Regions from separate parts of the Streptomyces sp. NPDC001231 genome, predicted to be linked through region 1. Evidence: riboswitches for the same ligand, from Rfam matches in the RefSeq annotation. Region 1 holds a riboswitch; each other region holds the start of a gene.

The links. A riboswitch is a leader RNA that binds a small molecule or an ion and turns the genes downstream of it on or off. The one in region 1 is predicted to bind cyclic di-AMP.
Region 2: linked by a shared signal. The riboswitch ahead of ACFY3J_RS14690 (C40 family peptidase) and the one ahead of ACFY3J_RS21470 (NlpC/P60 family protein) in region 1 are both predicted to bind cyclic di-AMP.
Region 3: linked by a shared signal. The riboswitch ahead of ACFY3J_RS36995 (M23 family metallopeptidase) and the one ahead of ACFY3J_RS21470 (NlpC/P60 family protein) in region 1 are both predicted to bind cyclic di-AMP.
Region 4: linked by a shared signal. The riboswitch ahead of ACFY3J_RS18980 (transglycosylase family protein) and the one ahead of ACFY3J_RS21470 (NlpC/P60 family protein) in region 1 are both predicted to bind cyclic di-AMP.

What each region holds. Positions count from the first base shown of each region.
Region 1 covers NZ_JBIAXS010000017.1:59,600-64,448, forward strand. Annotated here, with positions in the region: gene ACFY3J_RS21465 (SAM-dependent methyltransferase) at 166-978, shown strand; gene ACFY3J_RS21470 (NlpC/P60 family protein) at 1,037-2,890, opposite strand; cyclic di-AMP (ydaO/yuaA leader) riboswitch at 2,899-3,073, opposite strand; gene ACFY3J_RS21475 (response regulator transcription factor) at 3,300-4,046, shown strand; gene ACFY3J_RS21480 (sensor histidine kinase) at 4,049-4,849, shown strand, end outside.
Region 2 covers NZ_JBIAXS010000010.1:123,682-128,530, forward strand. Annotated here, with positions in the region: gene ACFY3J_RS14675 (ANTAR domain-containing protein) at 1-323, opposite strand, end outside; gene ACFY3J_RS14680 (ATP-dependent Clp protease proteolytic subunit) at 507-1,142, shown strand; partial or broken gene ACFY3J_RS14685 (hypothetical protein) at 1,150-1,457, shown strand; cyclic di-AMP (ydaO/yuaA leader) riboswitch at 1,797-2,010, shown strand; gene ACFY3J_RS14690 (C40 family peptidase) at 2,014-2,487, shown strand; gene ACFY3J_RS14695 (ATP-binding protein) at 2,546-3,001, opposite strand; gene ACFY3J_RS14700 (helix-turn-helix domain-containing protein) at 3,229-4,089, shown strand; gene ACFY3J_RS14705 (DUF397 domain-containing protein) at 4,124-4,354, shown strand; gene ACFY3J_RS14710 (8-amino-7-oxononanoate synthase) at 4,408-4,849, opposite strand, start outside.
Region 3 covers NZ_JBIAXS010000050.1:17,335-22,183, reverse strand. Annotated here, with positions in the region: gene ACFY3J_RS37020 (hypothetical protein) at 1-211, opposite strand, end outside; gene ACFY3J_RS37015 (hypothetical protein) at 601-870, opposite strand; gene ACFY3J_RS37010 (hypothetical protein) at 853-1,356, shown strand; gene ACFY3J_RS37005 (dihydrofolate reductase family protein) at 1,480-2,610, shown strand; tRNA gene ACFY3J_RS37000 (tRNA-Met) at 2,710-2,783, shown strand; cyclic di-AMP (ydaO/yuaA leader) riboswitch at 3,013-3,169, shown strand; gene ACFY3J_RS36995 (M23 family metallopeptidase) at 3,181-4,236, shown strand; gene ACFY3J_RS36990 (aldo/keto reductase) at 4,353-4,849, shown strand, end outside.
Region 4 covers NZ_JBIAXS010000014.1:132,009-136,857, forward strand. Annotated here, with positions in the region: gene ACFY3J_RS18970 (cytochrome P450) at 1-718, shown strand, start outside; gene ACFY3J_RS18975 (transglycosylase family protein) at 941-1,981, shown strand; cyclic di-AMP (ydaO/yuaA leader) riboswitch at 2,163-2,330, shown strand; gene ACFY3J_RS18980 (transglycosylase family protein) at 2,335-3,072, shown strand; gene eno (phosphopyruvate hydratase) at 3,319-4,605, shown strand; gene ACFY3J_RS18990 (septum formation initiator family protein) at 4,751-4,849, shown strand, end outside.

The DNA of each region.
Region 1 (4,849 bases):
TGTGTTCCGCAGGATCGTGTGCCTTCCGGGTGGGGCCGGTGGGCCGGAGGTCCGGTGGGGCGGGGACGGACAGGCCGGTCGGACCGGTCGGGCGGTACGGCAGCGTATGCCACCGGCAACTATATGATGCACAGTCAAGGTCGTTTAATAGTAGGGGAGTTGCTCATGCGGGACGGAGACGGACTGCCGCGGGGCGTGGATCCGGGCAAGGCCAGCGTGGCCCGGATGTACGACGCCATGCTGGGCGGCGAGCACAACTTCGCCATCGACCGGGAGGCGGTGGCCGCCTTCACGGCGATCGATCCCCAGGTCCGCACCCTGGCCCGCGCCAACCGCGCCTTCCTGGGCCGCGCCGTGCGGTTCCTGGTGGACGCCGGGATACGCCAGTTCATCGACCTCGGCTCCGGGATCCCCACCCAGGGCAATGTGCACGAGGTCGCCCAGGCCGCCAGCCCCGGCGCCAAGGTGGTGTACGTGGACAACGACCCGGTCGCGGTCGCGCACAGCGAGGCCCTGCTCGCCGACAACCCGGACGCGGCGATCGTGGCCGCCGACATCCGTGATCCCGCGGGGGTGCTCTCCGCGCCGCAGGTGCGCAAGCTCATCGACTTCGAGGAGCCCGTCGCCGTTCTGATGATCACGATCCTGCACTTCGTCACACCGCAGGAGGACCCGGGCGGCATCGTGGCCGCTTTCCGGGACGCACTGCCCGCGGGCAGCTGGCTGGCCCTGACCCACGCCACGGACGAGGACCGTCCGGACACGGCCGCGGCCGTCGGGCAGCTGTACCGCGACCGGGCCACCTCGCCGGTCACGGCACGCTCCCACGACGAGATCACGTCCCTCTTCGACGGCTTCGACCTGGCGGAGCCGGGGCTGGTCTACGTCCCGCTGTGGCGCCCGGACCGGGACGAGGAGATCCCGGAGGATCCGTCCCAGTTCTGGGTGTACGCCGGGGTGGGCCGCAAGAACGCGTGAAAGGCGGTGGGGAGGCTCCGGCTCCCCGGGCCTCCCCACCCGTGACGGCCGTGACGGCTCAGGCCGGACGTATCGCGCTGTGAATGGCCCGTGGGCCGGCGAAGAAGATCGACTCCTCGCGTATCGACGCGCCCGGACTCGGGGCGTGGACCATGGTGCCGTTGCCCGCGTACAGGCCCACGTGGCTGACCTCGCCGTAGAAGAAGATCAGGTCCCCCGGCTCCAGTTCGGCGAGCTGGATCGCCGCGCCGGAGCCGACTTGTTCGTGGGTGGTACGGGGCAGCGCCACCCCGGCGGCCCGCCAGGCGGCCTGGGTGAGACTCGAGCAGTCGTAGGAGCCCGGGCCGGTGGCCCCCCACACGCACGGCTTGCCGATCTGGGCGCGGGCGAAGGCCAGCGCCTTGGCGGCCTTCCGCTCGTAGGCCGAGAACGGGCTGTCGCCGACGCCGACGCCGACGCCTGGGCCGGTGGCGGGGTCGGGGCCGGTGGCGGCCCCCGGCTCGCCCGCCGCTCCCGGGCCGCCGGCCTGGCTGGCGTCGAAGAGCGAGTTGCCGTCCAGCGGCGGGGTCGTGTCGAACAGTCCGGTGGCGTGCTGCTGCCACTGCGCCGCCTCCGGCTGAGGCGCGGGCCGGGGCTCCTCGGCCGGGCGCGCCCCGACGGCGGCGGGCGGCGGCGCGCTCTGCTGCGCGGCGTGCCTGGACAGCATTTCGCCGGCCAGGGCGAGCTTGTTCCGCATCCGCTCCTTGGCGGGCCGCCGCACCGCGCCCTGCCGGTGGCGCGCGACCGAGACACCCGCCCCGCCGACCACCTCACGACCCGCCTCGGCCACGCCCGCAAACCCCGCGACGGGGCCCGCGGGCGGGGTCGCGGTGCCCGGACTTCCGGTGCTGAGCACCTCCATGGCCCCGGTGGCCGACGCCTCAAGGGTCCCGGCGGAGAGCGCCTCCATGGTGCCGGTGGGCGGCGGCTGCATGGTGCCGGTGGGTGGCGGTTGCATGATGCCGACGGGGAGTACTCCCATGGTGCCGGTGGGCGGCGGCTGCATGATGTCGGCGGGGAGGGTCCCCATGGTCCCCGTGGGCGGCGGCTGCATGGTGCTGTTGGGGAGGGCTTCCATGGTGCCGGTGGTCGGCGCCTGCATGTTGCCGGGGGGTGGCGGTTGCATGATGCCGGCGGGGAGTACTCCCATGGTGCCGGTGGTCGGCGCTTCCATGGTTCCCGTCGGGAGTATCCCTGTGGTCCCGTTCGGCAGCGAGTCGATTGCGCCGGTGGGTGGCGGTTGCATGATGCCGACGGGGAGTACTCCCATGGTGCCGGTGGGCGGCGGCTGCATGGTCCTGTTGGGGAGTACTTCCATGGTGCCTGTGGGCACCGGTCCCGCCGTTCCGGTGGCAGGCGGCACCATGGAGCGGGCGGTCAGTTCCGCCACGGGGGAGGCGGCCACGGTGGCGGTGGGTGCGGCGGGCAATTCCGGTGGGGGAGTGGTGTCCCGTACCGCCGCCGGCAGTTCGGGCACCGGGCCCGCCGGGCCCGCGGTCAGCTCCGGCCGAGGCGCCCTGCCCGCCTCGAGGCCCAGTCCCTCGCGGACCTCCGCCGGACGCCTACTCGGCGCGACGGAAGGGGAGTTGGCCGAGTTGGGCATACGGTCCGGCGGCAGGACCGCGGGCATGGTCGGACCCAACTGGGCACGCCCCACGTCGAACCACTTCCTGGCCACCCGATCGATCGCCGGATCGGATCCCCCGGAACCGCCCAAGGCAGCCGAACCGCGCCGCGTACGTGCGCTCTTGCTCATCGCGCGCGTGGCGTTGAAATTCCCCGTGGCGTTCTCCGCCTGGTCGTAGAGGCTGCTGATCCGCTGCTGGACCTCGGCGCGGCTGGGCCTGTCGTCGCTCGGTCGTTCCCGCGTCAAGGAAGACGCACTCCTCCCATGGGCCGCCTACCGGTTCTGCTCTCGGCATCGGGCGGACGTTCTGTGGAAGGCGTGCCCTACGGCCCTTGTCCGGAGGGACAGTTGAGCCGCTTCACCCCGAGGTTGGTCGGTTCCCCGGCTCCGGCTGCTGTGGGGGCGTACCGGACTCGGCGGAGGTCGCACGATCCGACGCGACTCGCCGGAGGCAATCGTGCGGCCTGGTCGTCAACTTAGCGAACATGTGTGCCTGGTGTGAAGAATGAAGCGTGGAATGTCCGATACGTATTCGTGACCTTCCCGTGAGGTGCCTCACGCTCGTCCGGCCCGGCTTCCTTACGGAATGCGGACGTCCGAGGGCGGGGAGCGCTCGGGGGCGGCGTGAGCGTGGGGGTGGTGCCACGCTGGAGGCATGCAGGAGTCTTACGAGTCCACGGGTGCCGGGTCCGGCGAGCGGCGGCCGACCGGGGCGGCGCGGGTACTGGTCGTCGAGGACGATGCCACGGTCGCCGAGATCGTCTCCGGCTACCTGGACCGCGCGGGCCATGTCGTCGACCGTGCCGCGGACGGGCCGACCGCGCTCGCCCGGGCCGCCGCGCACTGGCCGGACCTGGTCGTGCTCGACCTGATGCTGCCGGGCATGGACGGACTGGAGGTGTGCCGCCGGATGCGCGGGCGCGGCCCGGTGCCGGTCATCATGCTCACCGCCCGCGGCGACGAGGACGACCGCATCCTGGGTCTGGAGGTCGGCGCCGACGACTACGTCACCAAGCCGTTCAGCCCCCGCGAGCTCGTCCTGCGGGTGGAGTCGGTGCTGCGCCGCACCCGGCCCGCCACCGCGCCGCGGCCGCTCGCCGCGGCCGGACTCGCCGTGGACCCGGCCGGCCGCCGCGCCACCAGGGACGGCGCCGAACTCGCGCTCACCCTCCGCGAGTTCGACCTGCTCTCCTTCTTCCTGCGCCACCCCGGCCGGGTGTTCAGCCGCGAGGACCTGATGCGCGAGGTGTGGGGATGGGACTTCGGTGACCTCTCCACGGTCACCGTCCACGTCCGGCGGCTGCGCGGCAAGGTCGAGGCCGACCCGGCCCGTCCCCGCCTCATCCAGACCGTGTGGGGCGTGGGCTACCGGTTCGACCCCACCGGGCACGACGGGAGTTGACAGTGCGGGACAACCTGTTCATCGCCTTCTACGCCTTCCTCGGCGCCGCAGTGGCGGGTCTGGTCGGCGCGGGTGCGCTGCGGCTGATCCGGCGGCGTTCGCTGACGGCCTCGCTCGCCGTGGTCGCCGCCGTGGCGGTGGGCGCGATGCTGACGGGCACCCTGGCCGTGGCCCAGGCGATGTTCCTGTCCGCACACGACCTGTCCGTCGTCACCACCGTCGTGGCGATGGCGGCGGTGGTGTCCCTGGCCACCGCGCTGCTCCTGGGCCGCTGGGTCGTGGCCCGCAGCCGCGAGCTCGCCCGCGCGGCCCGCTCGCTCGGCGACCACGGCGACTTCGCCGCGCCCCACCGTCCGGCGACCGCCGAACTTGAGTCGCTGAGCCGCGAGTTGGCGGCCACCAGTGCCCGGCTCGCCGAGGCCCGGGAGCGTGAGCGTGCCCTGGAGTCCTCCCGCCGGGAGCTCGTCGCCTGGATCTCCCACGACCTGCGCACCCCACTCGCCGGACTGCGCGCCATGTCCGAGGCGCTGGAGGACGGGGTGGCCGCCGATCCGGACCGCTACCTCCGGCAGATCCGCACCGAGGTGGAGCGCCTCAACGACATGGTGGGCGACCTGTTCGAGCTGTCCCGCATACACGCCGGCTCCCTGGCCCTCACCCGCTCCCGGATCTCCGTGTACGACCTGGTCGGCGACGCGCTCGCCGGGGCGGACCCGCTGGCGAGGGAACTCGGCGTCCACCTCGTGGCCGACCACGTCGAGCCGGTGCCGGTCGAGGTGGACGGCAAGGAGATGAGTCGCGTG
Region 2 (4,849 bases), on a different contig from region 1:
TACCGCCCCAGCGCCCGCCTCAGCTGCTCCAGCTCGATGTCGGGCAGAGCACCGCCCTGCGCGAACTTCAGCACGTGCTCGGCCACCGTGCGCAGCTTGGTGTTCGACCGCTGGGAGACCTCCCGCAGGACCTGCCAGGCGTCCTCGGGCGGGATCCGCCCGAAGGTCACCACGGCGCCGATCGCCTGATCGATGACGGCATGCGAGGTCAGGGCCCGCTGGAGCTGATCGATCTCCTGGTGGAGCCGCTCGTGCTCCAGCACCAGATCTGCGGCGGAGAGCGGCGGGAGAGGGCGCCGCTCGGACATCGCGAAGAACACCATGGCCAGTCCCCTGGGTCGTCGAGCGCCCGTGCTTCCAGCTTCACCCCGCAGGACGCCGTGCACGACCCGGGACCGTTTCCGCGCCCGGCACGGGAGAGCCCTCCGCGACTTACGTACGTCCTGTACATTTTTCACAGAGACCGCTCCGACCGGAGCCGGCGCCGCCGCATCGAGGGGTGTGCCATGACGCGACCGTCCGCCCGCTGCGTCCTGCCCGAGTTCACCGAGATCACCAGCGCCGGCCGGCGATCCCTGGATCCGTACGCGAAACTGCTCGAGGAGCGGATCGTCCTCCTCGGCACACCGATCGACGACACCGCGGCGAACGACGTGATCGCACAGTTCCTCCACCTGGAGCACTGGACGCCCGACCGGGACATCTCGCTCTGCATCAACTCCCCCGGCGGCTCGTTCGGCGCGACGACGGCCGTCCACGACACGATGCGGTACGTGTGCTGCGACGTGGAGACGATCCGCCTGGGCCAGGCCGTCGCGTCCGCGGCGGTGCTGCCGGCCGCGGGCACCCCGGGCAAGCGGTACGCGCTGCCCGGCGCCCGCGTGGTCCTGCGGCAGCCGTCGCTGCCCGAGCCGGTCGAGGGCAAGGCGTCCGACCTGGCGATCCAGGCGGACGAGCTGACGCGGGTGCGCGCCCGCCTGGAGGAGCTGCCCGCGCGGAGCACCGGGCGGTCCGCGCGGCAGGTGCGGACCGACCTGGAGCGGGAGCAGGTGCTGGACGCACAAGAAGCCCTGAACTATGGACTGATTGACCGAATCGTCCCGAACCGCGGGGCCACGCGCACCGCGCCGGACGCGGGGTGAGCCGCCGATGCCACCACCCGAGCTGCCGCCCTTGCCGGCGCCGACCCGCGCCGAGGCGGAGCCGATCAACCGTTACCTGGAGGCGGCCGCCTGCTGGGCCGCGTCAACCCGGGACGACCCGGAGACACCTACCGGGCCCTGAGGGCCGCCCGGGCGCTCGTCGGCAGGGCGGCGGAGTTGCGCGACACCCTGGCGCTGACGCACCGGCGGGGCGAGACCGAGCTGCACGCGGACACTCCGGTCCGGGCCCTGCGGGTGCTGGACGGCGAGCGGCGCACGGCCCGCGTCACCCTGCCCCCCGACTGCGGAAGTTGACGTCATCCCCAGCCGCGGTCTCGGCGGGCAATGTGGCCCATCTGTCTGGACACGGGGTGAAATCGCCCCTAATGACCGACCGCCTTTCGGTGTAGGTTCAGCTCCCTTTTCGGGACCGCCGCAGTTGCGCAACGCGCCTCCCCGGATGGCGGAATGAGGTGTTCCGCTGCTGGTCCGGGGGTCGTCGCGGGAGGGGGAAGACGTTCGATCGCGAGGGTGTCCACCCGAACGGGCGCGTGGTGAGTAACAACACAAACACGCGGTTGCGTTGGGATTTTCGGACATCCGTAGGTGAAGATCCCTGTCTGACGACAAGCCCCCGCCACAACGGCGGGGCGGTCCGGGCGGACGCCGAGTCCTGCCGCCGCCCGGATGACCGGTCGACAGGAGTGGATCGGCAGGAGTGGAGGACCCAAGCACGACGGGTCGCCGGAACGGTCACGCCATGGCCGGTCCGAGCAGCCCTTGGGGTGAAGCCGCGGCAACGCGGCCGGGCAACTTCGCCAGCCCGAATCCGACAGGTCATCCTTCACAGGCGGCTGACGAAGGGTTGCGCATGACTGCGCTCAATCGTGTCCCGTCGCTGATGGCCCGGGCCGGCACGGCCTCGGCCCTGACCCTGGCCGCCGTGGGCGGCTCGATCGTGGTCCCGGGTGTGGCCTCCGAGGCCTCGGCCGTGACGACCGCGAACACGGCGCTGCGGATCGCAGCGTCCAAGCAGGGGTCGCCCTACCAGTGGGGCGCCACGGGGCCGCGGAGGTTCGACTGCTCCGGGCTCACGCTGTACTCGTTCAAGAGGGCGGGCAAGAAGCTGCCCCGCACGGCCGCACAGCAGTACAACAAGAGTCGGCACATCTCCGCGGGCAGTCGCCGAGCCGGGGACCTGGTGTTCTTCCACTCGGGCTCGAACGTCTACCACGTGGGCATCTACGCCGGCAAGGGCAAGATCTGGCACGCCCCGAAGACCGGGGACGTGGTGAAGCTCCAGAAGATCTGGACGAAGAGCGTCTGGTACGGCCGGGTGAGCTGACCCGGCCGCAGTGCGGTGCCGTGCGGTGACGGAGCTTCGACGTCGTCACCGCACGTTCCTACGGTTCCTGACCCGCGGCCGTCACCGGTCGGGCGGGAACCGTCCACGGCAGTTCGATGCAGACCGTCTTGCCGCCCTCCCGGGTCGGCCTCACGGTCAGTCTGCCACCGCACTCGGCGGTGAGCCACCGGATGATCACCATGCCCCGGCCGTTGTCCTGCTGGACGGCGGCCGGCAGGCGTTTCGGGAACCGGGGGTGGCTGTCGGTGACCCCGATACGCAGTCGTTCGTCACGCACGAGGACGAGGTCCACCGTGAAGGTGGGTGACTGCCCCAAAGTGTGCTGTACGGCGTTGGTGGCGAGTTCGGACACGATGAGCCGGACCGTCTCGGCGGTGTCCGTGGTCGGCGGCAGGCCCCACTCCGCGAGCGTGCCGGCCACATAGGCACGGGCCGCGCAGACCGAGGCGGGATCGCTCGGCAGAGTGACGGATGCTTCCAGATGGTCTGCCATGGCGACGTCGTCCCTTTCCCACGGGGCCGGAGTCCGACACTTGGCGGATGATTCGAGTACGGTCCCGCACTGGTGCTTCGCCGTCAGACTGCCATCACCTCTCCGGTCTCGGTGGCGATCCACCGAGATATGCATATATCTGTCGCTCGATGCGGTGAACTCTGCGACGACAGACCGTATCCGCAGCGGGTCGCATGGAGCGTTCAGAGGGAGCGAGGGAGTAGCCCATGCAGCACGGTCCCGAGGTGCGCCGCCGGAAGCTGGGCGCCGAACTGCGCGCGTTGCGCACCGGCGCGGGTCTCACCAGCGGTGAGGCGGCCCGCCTGGTCGGCTGGCACCAGTCGAAGGTCAGCCGGATCGAGACCGGCACCAGCGGGGTGAAACCGGCCGACGTGCGCTCGCTCCTGGACGCGTACGCGGTCCACGACGCCCAGCTGCGCGAGTTGCTCCTGGTGCTCGCGGGGCTGGACGACGGCGGCGACCGGCACCACTGGTGGCACGCCTATCGCGGAGTGCTGCCGCCGACCTACCGGGACTTCATCAGCCTGGAGTCGCAGGCGAGCGGGATGCGCACCCTGGAGACCTCGGTCGTCCCCGGACTGCTCCAGACGCCCGAGTACGCCCGCGCGGTCACCCGGGCCGCCGTGGACGGGCTCGACGAGGACCGGCTGGACGCGCTGGTGGAGGTGCGGCTGGCCCGCCAGGACGTGCTGCGCTCGCGGCCGCCGCTGGCGCTGGACGCGGTGCTGGACGAGGCGGTGCTGCGCCGGGAGGTGGGCGGGCCCGAGGTCATGAGGCGGCAGCTGGAGCGGCTGACGGAGGCGGCCCGGCTGCCCCAAGTACGACTCCAGGTGTTGCCGTTCGCCGCCGGCGCGCACATCGGCATCACCGGCCCTTTCGTTATCTTCTCATTTTCGAACGCTTCTGATCTGAACGTGGTGGTTCTCGACCACTTGACGAGTAGCCTCCACCTCGAGCGGAAAGAAGACCTAGAGGCCTACGCCGAGGCCTTCGACACCCTGCGGATCCACGCCCTCTCGCCCGAGGACTCGTTGGACTTCATCGCCGGGATACGCCAGACCCCCTGACGTCGCACAACCGCGTACCGCGTAAGGAGGCCCCATGTCCACTCCGCCTCGGCACGTACCTTCCAGTACCGATCTGCACGGCGTGCGCTGGCTGCGCAGCAGCTACAGCACGGGAGCCAACAACTGCGTCGAGACGAGCCGGCCCACCACGGGACCGTGGGCCGGGCTGCTCGCCGTGCGCGACTCCAAGGCCCCGGCCGGGCCCGCGCTGCTCTTCTCCCCCGCGAGCTGGGCGGTCTTCACGGCCGCGACACACCGCACCTGACGGGCAATCCGGTCATATCCACAGCCAGTGGCGCCCGGCCGTGTCACGCCGACTCATGGTCGTGTTCCACCGATCACCCGTACAGCACGTTCGATCTGCGCCCCGGAGAGGTCCGCGCGGGCGGTCAGCCTCAGTCGTGAGATGCCGTCGGGCACGGAAGGAGGACGGAAACAGCCCACGGCCAGCCCGGCCGCCCGGCAGTCGGCCGCCCATCGCACGGCCCGCTCCGGGGACGGCGCGCGCACCGAGACCACCGCGGCGTCCGGACGTACCGCCTCCAGGCCCGCGGCGGTCAGGCGTGCGTGGAGTTCGGCCGCCACCGCACGCGCGCGTGCCGCCCGATCCGGCTCGCGGCGCAGCAGTCGCAGCGCCGCGAGGGCGGCCCCCGCGGCCGCGGGCGCGAGACCGGTGTCGAAGATGAACGTCCGGGCCGCGTTGACCAGGTGGTCGATCACCCGCGCGGGCCCGAGGACGACTCCGCCCTGGCTGCCGAGC
Region 3 (4,849 bases), on a different contig from region 1:
CCTCCTCGGCGGGCAGCTTGCCGCGGAGGTAGTCGACGTTCCAGGCGATGTCTCGCGGGTCCTCGGCGAGCGCGGCCGTGGCGACGGTGCGGGCCTCGGCGGCGCGGTCGAGGATGCGACGGTCGTAGTCGGGGGTGTCGTAGGGGAGGGCGAGTGCGTCGAGGACGACCGCGAGCAAGTCGCGGACGGCGTCCGGGGTACGGTCCTGCATGGGTCTGAGCTCCTTGTACCGGAGGGGTTCGGATCAAGGCCCCGTTCGGCGTTGCAGTCGCCGCGGCGGGGCCGTCGTCGTGTCGGCGGCGCGGTGGTCACGTGGTCACGGGAGTGGTCACGGATGCGCCGTACTGAGCCGACACGGGCCGGTACGGGGTGGCGGAGCCCTAGCGTGCTGAGCTGGGGAAACAGAGCGCGTCGTCATCCGGCATCACCGGGCGACACGTCCTGACCCGTATTTTTAATCCATTGGTTGTGGGTTCGAGTCCCACAGGGCCTACGGCCGCAGGAGGAGGGCAGTCCCCTCCGACCTGCTCCGCAGCGCCCGGTTCGGCTTCGGTCGGTCCGGGCGCTGCGGCGTCTTCGCGGCCCGGGGCGCGGCGTGGGTCAGGCTGTGGGCCTTGGGGTTCTCCAGGTGGTCTGGAGGGCGGCGCCCACCTGGTCCCCCGTTCTGCGCCCGAGGGTGAGGGAGCCGTCGGATTCCAGGCGGGGGGCGTGGCCGAGCGGGGAGCCGTACTCGAAGCGGCAGTCGCTCAGGTGGAGCAGGCCGACGAGTTGTGCGCGCACCGCCTCCACCACCGCGTCGGGTGAGGTCGCCTCCCTGGCCGGCTGGGCCGCGTGGTCGCCGTCCTGGTGGCCGTGTTCGAGTCGGTGCACCGCACGTACCGGCGCATCGGCGCGGCCCCGCACCTCGGCGAAGTCCCCGCACGGCCGGAGCCGTGCCACAGGGTCGTCGTCGTTCCCGTCGGCGCCGTGAACCTGCTCACCAGCGAGGCCATCAGCGCCGCGCTGTCACTGGGTGACGAGGTCCGCGCCGTCAGCGTCGTGCACCCCGAGGACCGTGACGCCCCCTCCGCCGACGAGGTCCACGCCGCCTGGAACGCCTGGCGGCCCGGTGTCCCCCGCACCGTGCTGCACAGCCGCACCCGTTCCCTGCCCCGGCCCTTCGTCGACCATCTGCGCGCGCTGGCCGCCCAGGAGCGGCAGGACCGGATCGTGGTCCTCATCCCGGAGATGCACCTGCCCAGGCCCTGGCAGCGGCTTCTGCAGAACCAGCGTGGTGCCGTCCTGGACCGCGCCATCCGCCGCCACACCGATGCCGTCATCTGCCGCCTCCGGTTCCGCATCCACCTCGGTCACTGACCCTCACCGACCGGCGGCGGCCCACCCGCTTCGCGTGCGCGGCTCCGCCACGGTGGGGCCCCGCCCGCGATCGGCGGGGTCGGTCACACTGGAGCCAGTCCGCCGCCGAGAGAGAGGGCGTCGATGCCCCACCCGTACGTCCTGCTGTCCGCCGCCGTCTCGCTCGACGGCTACCTGGACGACACCGGTCCCGAGCGCCTGCTGCTCTCCAGCCCCGCCGACTTCGACCGGGTCGACGAGGTGCGGGCGTCGGCCGACGCGATCTTGATCGGGGCCGGCACCCTGCGGGCCGACAACCCGCGGCTGCTGGTGAACTCTCCGGCGCGGCGGGCCGCCCGCCGCGCCGCCGGGAAGCCGGAGTACCCGCTGAAGGTCGCGGTCAGCGCCTCCGGCGAGCTGGACCCCGGGGCGCCCTTCTGGCACACCGGCGGCGAGAAGGTCCTCTACACGACCGACGAGGGCGCGCTGCGGCTGCGGCGTACGGGCCTGGCCGCCGATGTCGTGCCGCTGGGCGCCGAACTCGGCTGGCCCCGGCTGCTCGAGCACCTGCACGACGTACGCGGGGTGCGCCGGCTCATGGTCGAGGGCGGCGGGACCGTCCACACACAACTGCTCCAGCAGCAGCTCGCGGACGAGGTGCAGCTCGTGCTCGCCCCTCTGTTCGTGGGGGACGCGGACGCGCCCCGGCTGTTCGGGCCCGGGACCTACCAGGGCGGGCGGCTGCGGCTGGTGGAGACGCGGACCATCGAGGACGTCGTCCTCGTGCGCTACGAGCCCACCGCCCCCGGCACCGCCGGCCGCGCCGTGCCCGCGGACCGGCACTGGCTCCGGCTCGCCTGCGAACTGGCGGCCCAGTGCCCGCCGTCCCGGACCGCGTTCAGCGTGGGCGCCGTGGTGGTCGCCGCCGACGGGACCGAACTCGCCCGCGGGTACTCGCGGGAGGGCGGCGACCCGGTCGTGCACGCGGAGGAGGCGGCGCTGGCCAAGGTCGACCCGGCGGATCCGCGGCTGCCGGACGCCACGGTGTACAGCAGCCTGGAGCCGTGCGCCCGCCGCGCCTCCCGGCCGCGTCCGTGCGCCCGGCTGATTCTGGACGCCGGGGTGCGACGGGTGGTGACGGCGTGGCGGGAGCCGGACACGTTCGTCGAGGGCGCCGACGGGACCGGGGTGCTGGCGGCCGGTGGCGCGGACGTCGTCGTGGTGCCGGAGTTCGAGGAGCGGGCCATGGAACCGAACCGCCATCTGCTCGGCTGAACGGGGCCCCGTCGCACGGCCGGGAACCGTGTGACGAATGGTGGAAGGTGAGGTGGGTGCGAGCAGCCTTCCGGATGGCATATACTGGTGTCACAACGACGCGGGGTGGAGCAGCTCGGTAGCTCGCTGGGCTCATAACCCAGAGGTCGCAGGTTCAAATCCTGTCCCCGCTACTGAAGGCTCAGGGCCGGAATCCGATCAATGGATTCCGGCCCTGAGTGTTTCACGGGCACGCGTCTCTCCTTGAGGCGCAGTCAACTCGCCCGGTTTTCGGTGGTCATGGACCGTAAGGTCGCGCCGGAAGGTTTAGTGATCAAGCCGAACGGCTTGGAATCCGAGCCCCGAGTCTATTAACGTTCGATAACGCAGCACGGTCGTCCCAGCCGTCACAAGAGGCGGCTCCGTGCACGCACGCCGAATCCCGCAAGGGAACCGGGGAACCACCAACTTGGGGTGAATCGAGCGTAACCGCCGTGTACTCACGGCTTGTTTACGCGCGTAGGAGACCTTCCCGCTCCGAACCCGTCAGCTAACCCGGTAGGCGAGACGGAAGGAAAGGAGTGCGCCTTCGTGGCGTCCAACCCGCCTGTCCCGGAAGCCCCGTTCGCGCCGAGCCGGCAGCACGGAGAGACCTTCGGCTACGACAGCCGCCGCGCCGACGAGGGCCCCTGGGAGGAGTGGAACCCCACCGCGGAGTCCATCCGTCCCGTGCGCGGTCGGCACCGCGTCGCCAAGCAGCGCGGCGGCGGACTCGCCCGCAGTTCCACCGTTCTCGGTGTCGGCGTCATCGCCGCGGTCGGCGCGGGCGGCATGGCGAGCGCCAACAGCGGCAAGCCGCCGGTGTCCATCTCGCTGCCCGACCTGCCCTCCGTGGGCTCCCTGTTCGAGGACTCCGACGCCGCCCCCGCGGGCTCGTCGACCGCGCTCAGTGGCGTCGGCCTGACCACCGCCGAGGCCGAGGACGGCACCTCGGACGCCGGCGAGGTGCTGCGCAACCGGATCATGGCGCAGGCCGAGCAGCAGCAGGTCCAGATCGAGGCCAAGGCCCAGGCTGATGCCGAGGCCGCCGTCGCCAAGAAGGCCGCCGAGGAGGCGGCGAAGGCGCGGGAGACGGCCGAGGCCAAGGCCGCCGCCGAGAAGAAGAAGGCGGAGGAGGAGGCCAAGCGGAAGGCCGAGGAGGCCGCGAGGAAGGCCGAGGAGGCCCGGCTGGCCGAGCTGGCCAGGCAGTACGCGCTGCCCACCTCCTCGTACACGCTCACCTCCACCTTCGGCCAGGCCGGTTCCATGTGGTCCTCCGGCTACCACACCGGCCTCGACTTCGCCGCGCCCACGGGCACCCTGCTCAAGGCGATCCACACCGGCACCATCACCGAGGCCGGCTGGGCCGGCTCCTACGGCTACCGCACGATCCTCACCCTCGAGGACGGCACCGAGCTGTGGTACTGCCACCAGTCGTCGATCAGCGTCAGCGTCGGCCAGAAGGTCAGCACGGGCGACGTGATCGGCCGCGTGGGCGCCACGGGCAACGTCACGGGGCCCCACCTCCACCTGGAGGTCCACCCGGGCGGCCAGTCCACCGGAATCGACCCGCTGGCGTGGCTGCGCGGCAAGGGCATCACCCCCTGACGGACATGGACCGGTCTCACCCCTGACGAGCCTGTGAGAGCGGTTTGCGCAACCTTTGCGGCCGGATGCGGCCCGGCCCGGAATGGGTCGCTCCGGCGCGGTTGTTGATGTTGGGCATGACTTCTCTACGCAAACTGGGTTCGTCCGATCTCGAGGTCTTCCCGCTCGCCCTCGGCGGCAACGTCTTCGGCTGGACCGCCGACCAGGAGCAGTCCTTCGCCGTCCTCGACGCCTACACGGCCGCCGGAGGCAACTTCGTCGACACCGCCGACTCCTACTCCGCGTGGGTGGAGGGCAACCAGGGCGGCGAGTCCGAGACGATCATCGGCAAGTGGATCAAGGAGCGCGGCAACCGCTCCGACGTCGTCATCGCCACCAAGGTCAGCCAGCACCCCGACTACCAGGGTCTGAGCGCCGCGAACATCAAGGCCGCGGCCGACGCCTCCCTCAGGCGCCTGGGCACGGACCACATCGACCTGTACTACACGCACTTCGACCAGCCGGAAGTCCCCGTCGAGGAGATCATCGGCGCGCTCGACGAGCTGGTCAGGGCGGGCAAGGTGCGGCACATCGCCGCCTCCAACATCTCCGCCGAGCGCCTCCAGGAGTCCCT
Region 4 (4,849 bases), on a different contig from region 1:
GGGCCCGCGCGGCGGGGTCGCCCGCTCGGTGAAGAAGATGCGTGGCTATCTCGCGGACCTCATCCACCGCAAGCGCGAGGCGCTCCCGGCCGAGCCCGCCCCCGGCGAGGACCTCATCTCCGCGCTCATCCGCGCCTCCGACCACGGCGAGCACCTCACCGAGAACGAGGCCGCAGCCATGGCCTTCATCCTCCTGTTCGCCGGTTTCGAGACCACCGTCAACCTCATCGGCAACGGCACCTACGCCCTGCTCACCCACCCCGAACAGCGGGACCGGCTCCAGCGGTCCCTCGCCGAGGGGGACGGCGGCCTGCTGGAGACGGGAGTGGAGGAACTCCTGCGCTACGACGGGCCGGTGGAGCTGGCCACCTGGCGCTACGCCACCCGGCCGCTCACCATCGGCGGGCAGGACATCGCCGCAGGCGAGCCGGTCCTCGTCGTCCTCGCCGCCGCCGACCGGGACCCTGAGCGGTTCGCCGGCCCCGACGTCCTCGATCTCGGGCGGCGTGACAATCAACACCTCGGCTACGGACACGGCATCCACTACTGCCTCGGCGCACCGCTCGCCCGCCTGGAGGGCCAGACCGCGCTGGCCACCCTCCTCACCCGGCTCCCGGACCTGCAACTGGGCACGGATCCGGCCGACTTGCGCTGGCGCGGCGGGCTCATCATGCGCGGACTGCGGACGCTGCCGGTGCGGTTCACACCCGGTCGGTAAGTCGCGGGGAAGCCGGACAAGGCAGGAAAAGGCGCCTGCCGCCGCACCACGCCTACCCACTGACGGACACGAAGACGACAATGTTCAACGGTGTGATCTTCACGTGATCTGTGCGGCATGAACTTGTGACAAGCGATCGACAGCCGATACTTTCACCCATCAGCGTGGCGCCGAGTCTGCGGTCGCCACGCGGGTCACCGCTGTCGCACGAAAGGTCTCCGTATGCTCTCCGGGAACGGTCGTCACCGTCGGCCCCGTCAGGCTCCGGCCCTCCTCGTCGCAGCCGGAGTGACCGGATCCGCCATCGCCATCCCGCTGATCGGCGCCGGCGGCGCCAGCGCGGCCGACGGCAACGCGTGGGACAAGGTGGCCAAGTGCGAGAGTGGCGGCGCCTGGAGCGCCGACACCGGCAACGGCTACTACGGCGGCCTCCAGTTGACGCAGGACGACTGGGAGAAGTACGGCGGCCTCGACTACGCCTCGAGCGCCGACCAGGCCAGCCGGTCCCAGCAGATAGCCGTGGCCGAGAAGCTGCTCGCCGACAAGGGCCCCGGTGCCTGGCCGACGTGCGGGCTGCTCTCCGGGCTCAGCAAGAAGTCCGGGGCGGCGAAGGTCGACACCGGCGTGGGTGATTCGTCCGGAACCTCCAACTCCTCCGGAAAGTCCGTCACGGACGACCTCGGCCTGTCCGACTCGTCGCAGGAGTCGTCGAGTGACCCGTCCGGATCGTCGGACGTCGACCCCGGTTCGACCGATTCCTCCGGCTCGCCGGCCGCGTCCCCCACCACGTCCTCCCCTTCGCCGTCCTCGCCCGCCGAGAAGGGCAAGCCGGCCGAGTCCGACACGTCCTCCGATGTCGCGGCAGGCGGGTCCCAGTCGCCCGACGCCTCGCCCTCGATCACGCCGCAGCCGGGTGATACGGACAACTCGTGGCAGATCGGCGGCACTTCGGCCCTGGTCGACACCGGCGCGCTCGGCGGTGGGCGGCACCGCGGCGGCAGTGCCGTCGAGGATCCGGCCGACAGTCACGCGGCCGCCTCCTCCGGCCGTCACGCCTCCCGCGGCGGCTCCGCGCGCGCCGTCGTCGCCGACTCCTACACCGTCCGCGCCGGCGACTCGCTCGAGTCCATCGCCGACTCCCTTGACGTCCCGGGTGGATGGGACGCGCTGTATGCGGCGAACAGGGGGGCGATCGGGTCCGACCCGAATCACATCTCTGCCGGTCAGACCCTGAATGTCCCTACCGAAACGCCCCAAAAGTAGCGGAAGTTCACGTCACGCTTCGCACCGAATGTCCCATTCGGGGAAGTGTGGGATGAGTCTCAGAAGCCCTGATCGTCTTTGGAATTCGGCGGAGCGCGTGCCTACGGTCATGACCGCTCGTCACCGCGAGCCCCGGCTGCCGCAACGCCGAATCCTGCCAGCGGCCGCACGGGAACAGTCGTCGCGTCAAGCGCCGTGGGCAGGAGCGGGGGACCCAAGGTAAGTGCCGCGCCGGGCAGTTGACCGGAGCGGCTAGGGGTGGAGCCGTGCCTCGTGTACGAGGCACGGCCGGGCAACTCAACCGGCCCGAACCCGACAGCTCACCTCGCAGGCGTCGGTGAGGGGATCCATCCATGCTGTTCTCCAGCAAGGCCAAGCACCGTCGTACGTCCAGGACCACCCGTGTCATCGCGCTCGCCGGTGTCGCCGGTGCCGCGGTCGCCGCCCCGCTGATGGCGGTCGGCAACGCCTCCGCCGCCACCGCCTCCGAGTGGGACGCGGTCGCCCAGTGCGAGTCCGGCGGCAACTGGTCCATCAACACCGGCAACGGCTTCTACGGCGGCCTCCAGTTCACCAACTCCACCTGGGCCGGGTACGGCGGCACCGCCTACGCGTCGCGCGCCGACCTGGCCTCCAAGTCGCAGCAGATAGCCGTCGCCGAGAAGGTCCTCGCGGGCCAGGGCAAGGGCGCCTGGCCGGTCTGCGGCAAGGGCCTGTCCGGCGCCGCCTACACCGGCAGCGCCCCCTCGTCCTCGTCCTCGTCTTCGTCCTCGTCCTCGTCTTCGTCGTCGTCTTCCTCCTCGTCGTCGAGCGGCAGCTCCGCCAAGAGCACCACCACCCGCTCGACCGAGCAGCGGGCCGCCAGCCGCTCCGCGACGCGTCCCGCTCCGGGCAAGACCGTCACCACGCCCACCGGCAAGAAGGTCGAGAAGGGCGACGGCGAGTACAAGGTGCTCTCCGGCGACACCCTCAGCTCCATCGCCGCCGAGCACGGCGTCCAGGGCGGCTGGAAGAAGCTGTTCGAGCTGAACAAGGACATCGTCGACAACGCCGACCTCATCTACCCGGGCCAGCAGCTCCACCTGAAGTAAGGGCCCGTGCCGCCCTTCATGGGCCCCCGCCCCGGCGCGTTCCCCCCTACGCGCCGGGGCGGGTTTTTCGTCTCCCGGACGCCCGGCCGTTCCCGAACCTTCCCCTCCCCTTTGTTCCGAGCAGGAACAAAGGGTACCGTCACTCTGTCCACGAGGCGGTCGGTCGGCCGGTCGCCGCCCCGGGACGGTTAGGCTCTAGTCGCAAGGCTCACGCCCCGCACTTCCAGCGTCACATCCCAGAAGGAGATGCTCGTGCCGTCCATCGACGTCGTCGTAGCCCGGGAAATCCTGGACTCCCGAGGCAACCCCACGGTCGAGGTCGAGGTCGGCCTCGACGACGGCAGCACCGGTCGTGCCGCCGTCCCCTCCGGCGCCTCCACCGGTGCCTTCGAGGCCATCGAGCTCCGTGACGGCGACCCCAACCGCTACCAGGGCAAGGGCGTCGAGAAGGCCGTCCTCGCCGTGATCGAGCAGATCGGCCCGGAGCTCGTCGGTTACGACGCCACCGAGCAGCGCCTGATCGACCAGGCCATGTTCGACCTGGACGCCACCGACAACAAGGGCTCGCTGGGCGCCAACGCCATCCTCGGCGTCTCCCTCGCCGTCGCCCACGCCGCCTCCGAGGCCTCGGACCTCCCCCTCTTCCGCTACCTGGGCGGTCCGAACGCGCACCTGCTGCCGGTGCCGATGATGAACATCCTGAACGGCGGCTCGCACGCCGACTCCAACGTGGACATCCAGGAGTTCATGATCGCCCCGATCGGCGCGGAGTCCTTCTCCGAGGCCCTGCGCTGGGGCACCGAGGTCTACCACACGCTGAAGAAGGTCCTGAAGGGCAAGGGCCTGTCCACCGGCCTCGGCGACGAGGGCGGCTTCGCCCCGAACCTCGGCTCCAACCGCGAGGCCCTCGACCTCATCCTCGAGGCGATCAAGGAAGCCGGCTACGCCCCCGGCGAGCAGATCGCCCTCGCGCTCGACGTCGCCGCCTCCGAGTTCTACAAGGACGGCAAGTACGTCTTCGAGGGCAAGGAGCGCTCGGCGGCGGAGATGACCGAGTACTACGAGGAGCTGGTGGCCGCCTACCCGCTCGTCTCCATCGAGGACCCGCTGTTCGAGGACGACTGGGCCGGCTGGAAGGTCATCACCGACAAGCTCGGCGACAAGGTCCAGCTCGTCGGCGACGACCTGTTCGTCACCAACCCCGAGCGCCTCGCCCGCGGCATCGAGGACGGCGCCGCCAACGCGCTGCTCGTGAAGGTGAACCAGATCGGTTCTCTCACCGAGACCCTGGACGCCGTCGAGCTGGCCCAGCGCAGCGGCTTCAAGTGCATGATGTCCCACCGCTCCGGCGAGACCGAGGACGTCACGATCGCCGACCTGGCCGTCGCCACCAACTGCGGCCAGATCAAGACCGGCGCCCCGGCCCGCTCCGAGCGCGTCGCCAAGTACAACCAGCTGCTGCGCATCGAGGAGATCCTCGACGACGCCGCGGTGTACGCCGGCCGCTCGGCCTTCCCGCGCTTCAAGGGCTGAGCCGCTTCGAGGGCCGAGCCGCCCCGGAGGCTGAGCCGCGAAGCGTAAGGCTTCGCCAGTCGCACGTACGTCCCCGTACCCGGTCCCGTACCGTGTCCGGGGACGTACGCACGTGTGTGCACGGGCACGAACGGGAGGCGGGACGATGGCCGTCAAGGACCGGGACCGGTTCTCCACCACGACCAGGCTCAGGCTGCTCGGTGAGCAGACGGCGGCCCGTGTCTACCGTTCGCAGACCCGCCGC